DNA from 2 places in the Psychrobacillus sp. FSL K6-4046 genome. Region 2 is predicted to be linked to the other one. Evidence: a T-box and tRNA genes for the amino acid it is inferred to sense, from the RefSeq annotation. Region 2 holds a T-box; the other holds one or more tRNA genes.
What was found. A T-box is a leader RNA that pairs with one kind of tRNA and senses whether it is charged. The one in region 2 lies ahead of thrS (threonine--tRNA ligase), so its partner is inferred to be a tRNA-Thr.

Region 1: it encodes a tRNA-Thr, which carries the amino acid that the T-box ahead of thrS (threonine--tRNA ligase) is inferred to sense. The anticodon was not compared.

The regions. Positions count from the first base shown of each region.
Region 1 is NZ_CP152020.1:97,748-100,183, forward strand. Features, by position in the region: rRNA gene MKY09_RS00470 (23S ribosomal RNA) at 1-998, shown strand, start outside; rRNA gene rrf (5S ribosomal RNA) at 1,120-1,235, shown strand; tRNA gene MKY09_RS00480 (tRNA-Val) at 1,259-1,334, shown strand; tRNA gene MKY09_RS00485 (tRNA-Thr) at 1,348-1,423, shown strand; tRNA gene MKY09_RS00490 (tRNA-Lys) at 1,430-1,502, shown strand; tRNA gene MKY09_RS00495 (tRNA-Leu) at 1,525-1,609, shown strand; tRNA gene MKY09_RS00500 (tRNA-Gly) at 1,627-1,701, shown strand; tRNA gene MKY09_RS00505 (tRNA-Leu) at 1,717-1,805, shown strand; tRNA gene MKY09_RS00510 (tRNA-Arg) at 1,822-1,898, shown strand; tRNA gene MKY09_RS00515 (tRNA-Pro) at 1,904-1,980, shown strand; tRNA gene MKY09_RS00520 (tRNA-Ala) at 1,995-2,070, shown strand; rRNA gene MKY09_RS00525 (16S ribosomal RNA) at 2,206-2,436, shown strand, end outside.
Region 2 is NZ_CP152020.1:3,600,009-3,602,444, forward strand. Features, by position in the region: gene thrS (threonine--tRNA ligase) at 1-1,165, opposite strand, end outside; T-box leader at 1,171-1,390, opposite strand; T-box leader at 1,429-1,649, opposite strand; gene MKY09_RS17710 (GNAT family N-acetyltransferase) at 1,711-2,256, opposite strand; gene MKY09_RS17715 (CoA-disulfide reductase) at 2,279-2,436, opposite strand, start outside.

The DNA.
Region 1 (2,436 bases), 380 kb from region 2:
CGGCGGCCGTAACTATAACGGTCCTAAGGTAGCGAAATTCCTTGTCGGGTAAGTTCCGACCCGCACGAAAGGCGTAACGATCTGGGCACTGTCTCAACGAGAGACTCGGTGAAATTATAGTACCTGTGAAGATGCAGGTTACCCGCGACAGGACGGAAAGACCCCGTGGAGCTTTACTGTAGCTTGATATTGAATTTTGGTGCAACTTGTACAGGATAGGTAGGAGCCTTAGAGCCCGGAGCGCCAGCTTCGGAGGAGGCGTCGGTGGGATACTACCCTGGTTGTATTGAAATTCTAACCCATACCCGTAACCCGGGTAGGAGACAGTGTCAGGCGGGCAGTTTGACTGGGGCGGTCGCCTCCTAAAGTGTAACGGAGGCGCCCAAAGGTTCCCTCAGAATGGTTGGAAATCATTCGAAGAGTGTAAAGGCAGAAGGGAGCTTGACTGCGAGACCTACAAGTCGAGCAGGGTCGAAAGACGGGCTTAGTGATCCGGTGGTTCCGCATGGAAGGGCCATCGCTCAACGGATAAAAGCTACCCCGGGGATAACAGGCTTATCTCCCCCAAGAGTCCACATCGACGGGGAGGTTTGGCACCTCGATGTCGGCTCATCGCATCCTGGGGCTGTAGTCGGTCCCAAGGGTTGGGCTGTTCGCCCATTAAAGCGGTACGCGAGCTGGGTTCAGAACGTCGTGAGACAGTTCGGTCCCTATCCGTCGTGGGCGTAGGAAATTTGAGAGGAGCTGTCCTTAGTACGAGAGGACCGGGATGGACACACCGCTGGTGTACCAGTTGTTCTGCCAAGGGCATCGCTGGGTAGCTATGTGTGGACGGGATAAGTGCTGAAAGCATCTAAGCACGAAGCCCCCCTCAAGATGAGATTTCCCATTACGCAAGTAAGTAAGATCCCTCAAAGACGATGAGGTAGATAGGTTCGGGGTGGAAGCGTGGCGACACGTGCAGCTGACGAATACTAATCGATCGAGGACTTAACCAAATTGTTTGTTTCTAAGATGTCAGTTTATTCAGTTTTGAAAGAATAAATTTTTATTTAAAAAAAGCTTGTAATAATCTACATAGTTGATATAATAAAACTTGTCTTTCAATTATTATTCAAGTCTAGTGATGATGGCGAAGAGGTCACACCCGTTCCCATACCGAACACGGAAGTTAAGCTCTTCAGCGCCGATGGTAGTTGGGGGTCTCCCCCTGCAAGAGTAGGACGTCGCTGGGCTTGCAATAAAAAAATATTACCCAGGAGGATTAGCTCAGCTGGGAGAGCATCTGCCTTACAAGCAGAGGGTCGGCGGTTCGAGCCCGTCATCCTCCACCATAATTTTACTCCTGCCGGAGTAGCTCAACTGGTAGAGCAACTGACTTGTAATCAGTAGGTTGAGGGTTCAAGTCCTTTCTCCGGCACCATTTTCCGAGCCATTAGCTCAGTTGGTAGAGCATCTGACTTTTAATCAGAGGGTCGAAGGTTCGAGTCCTTCATGGCTCATTCACTTTTGTGAAATAAATATGCGGGTGTGGCGGAACTGGCAGACGCACTAGACTTAGGATCTAGCGCCGCAAGGCGTGGGGGTTCGACTCCCTTCACCCGCACCACTTAACTTAATAACCGAGCGGAAGTAGTTCAGTGGTAGAACACCACCTTGCCAAGGTGGGGGTCGCGAGTTCGAACCTCGTCTTCCGCTCCAAAGATTCATTGAAGTGCCGGGGTGGCGGAACTGGCAGACGCACAGGACTTAAAATCCTGCGGTAGGTGACTACCGTACCGGTTCGATTCCGGTCCTCGGCACCACTTTTATGAATAATTAGCGCCCGTAGCTCAATTGGATAGAGCGTCTGACTACGGATCAGAAGGTTGTGGGTTCGACTCCTGCCGGGCGCGCCATATAACGGGAAGTAGCTCAGCTTGGTAGAGCACTTGGTTTGGGACCAAGGGGTCGCAGGTTCGAATCCTGTCTTCCCGACCAGTTATTATTATTTCGGGGCCTTAGCTCAGCTGGGAGAGCGCCTGCCTTGCACGCAGGAGGTCAGCGGTTCGATCCCGCTAGGCTCCACCATGAACATTGAAAACTGAACATGCAAAACGTTAAGACATACAGCATCAACAAGCTTCGGCTTGATTGACGCAAAACAATTTTTGACATCATTTAATGATGATGCCAGCAAAACAAAATGAGCTTTTTAAGTTCTCTATTATGGAGAGTTTGATCCTGGCTCAGGACGAACGCTGGCGGCGTGCCTAATACATGCAAGTCGAGCGGATGATGAAGAAGCTTGCTTCTTCTGATTTAGCGGCGGACGGGTGAGTAACACGTGGGCAACCTGCCCTGTAGATTGGGATAACTCCGGGAAACCGGGGCTAATACCGAATAATCCATTACCTCACATGAGGAAATGTTAAAAGACGGTTTCGGCTGTCACTA
Region 2 (2,436 bases):
CAACTTGACTCTCCATTTCCTGGTCACCGATGATCAGCATATACGGATGTTTTTGCATGGCTGCCTCTCGTATCTTTAATCCAATTTTTTCTACGCGGTCATCTACTTCTACCCGGTAGCCTTCTTGTTGTAGCCGCGACTTTACTTCCTCCGCATAAGCTAGATGAGCGTCTGTGATAGGCAATACCTTCACTTGAACCGGGGCTAGCCAAAGTGGAAAATTACCTTGAAAGTGTTCTAATAGAATCGCGATAAACCGTTCTATGGAGCCATAGATTGCTCGATGAATCATGATAGGACGACGAAGCTGGTTGTTTTCATCGACGTACTGGCAATTAAATTTTTCCGGCATTTGAAAATCAAGCTGAACTGTTCCACACTGCCAGCTACGTCCAAGTGAATCGAGTATATGAAAGTCAATTTTAGGACCATAAAAAGCTCCGTCTCCCTCGTTTATTTGATATTCAACCTGTTTACTCTTCAAAACCGATTCTAGCGCTTCTTCTGCTTGGTCCCATACTTCCACAGAGCCCATAAAATCCTCTGGACGAGTGGATAGCTCCACTTTATAGCTAAATCCAAATTTCCGATAGAATTCATCTACTAGATCTAACACCTTCGCAAGCTCACCTTCAATTTGCTCTTCTAGAACAAACAGATGGGCATCGTCTTGAGTAAATGCTCGAACACGCAATAGACCATTCAAAGATCCCGAAAGCTCATGACGGTGTACTAACCCTAGCTCTGCATATCGTATAGGAAGTTCTCGATAGCCTCTTCTTTTACTATTAAAGATTAAAACTGCTCCCGGACAGTTCATTGGCTTAATCGCATACTTTTGTTCATCCACATCAGCAAAATACATGTTTTCATGGTAATGATCCCAGTGTCCCGATTTCTCCCACAGCTCCTGCTTCATCATGATAGGAGTTTTTATCTCCTGATAGCCCGCTCGCTGATGTTTTTCTCTCCATAAATTTTCGAGTTCATTTCGTAAAACCATTCCTTTTGGCAAATAAAATGGCATACCTGGAGCTTCCTCCATGGACATAAATAATTCGAGTTGCTGACCTAATTTTTGATGACTTAATCTTTCCTCGGCTTTTACTGACATAATTAATTCCTCCTCGTTTTGTTTTACATAATAAAAAAAGACCACACCCATCCCGGTAAAGGGACGAGTGTGGTCGTGGTTCCACCCTAATTTTGCCGACATTAACAAATACGGCTCTCATAAAATATAACGGTTTCCCGATTATGGATACTAGTTGTTCCCCATAATAGCTCTAAGGTGGTAAACTATTCGACATTCTAACAGGGCTTTCAGCCAATGACCCTGCTCTCTAATTAGAAGTTGAGGAATAATTCATGTCCTTTTCATAGCTTAAATATTAAATTGTGCATACAAAAAACCACACCCATCCCGGTAAAAGGGACGAGTGTGGTCGTGGTTCCACCCTAATTTTGCCGTCAAATAAAAAATACGGCTTTCTAAAAGATAACGGTTTCCCGATTATGGATACTAGTTGTTCCCCATAATAGCTCCAAGGCGGTAAATCATTCGTTTTTCTTACAGGGCTTTCAGCCGATGACCCTGCTCTCTAATAAGAAATTACCTAAATGACTCATGTCCTTTTCTTTGCCTAAATAACATAAGTTGATTTTTAATAGTATATTCAATGAGTTTAGAATAGTCAACTAAATTTTATTTTAAATGAAAGAACGTCCCATCACAACGGTGTGATAGTATTGCTCATCCTTTAAAACTTTATCGTTTTTTAATATACCCTCTACCTCGAAGCCATACTTTTTATATAAGGCAATCGCTTTTTCGTTAGTATGTAATACATTTAATGAGATCTTTTTGATACTACCGGCATCCGCCCAAGCGATAGACTCCTTCAATAGGTTGGTACCGATACTCAGCCCCCAATATTCTTTTAAGACACACACACCAAATTCCACTTTATGCGCAAACCGCTTTAAGCCATTCCCTTCACATCTAGAAAAACCAACAATCCTTCCCTCAATCTCTGCGACTAAAAAGAGATTGTTCACGGAAAGGGTGTCATCTTCAATTAGCTTTTCAAAGCCTGTGACATCAATGAATGCTTCCCCTTGTTCTCTATCTAGATTCTCCGTTTCCCCGTCGATTTGAACCCTTACCTCGGACAGCTGCTTTGCATCCAGCTGACTAGCCGATCTAATCTTATATGAGATATCTCTAACCTTATATTCCTTTGTCTCTATTTCCATCTCTCAATTCCCCCACTTTTCTTTATTTATTCTTATCAAAGTTTCTTTTAGCAAGCTGCTGCAAAGGATCCCATACACCGTTAAATGGAGGAGCATACGATAAGTCCAGGTCTAATAAATCCGGGAGCGTCATACCATGGTACAGGGCAGTAGCCAATACATCAGTGCGCTTGTCTACTC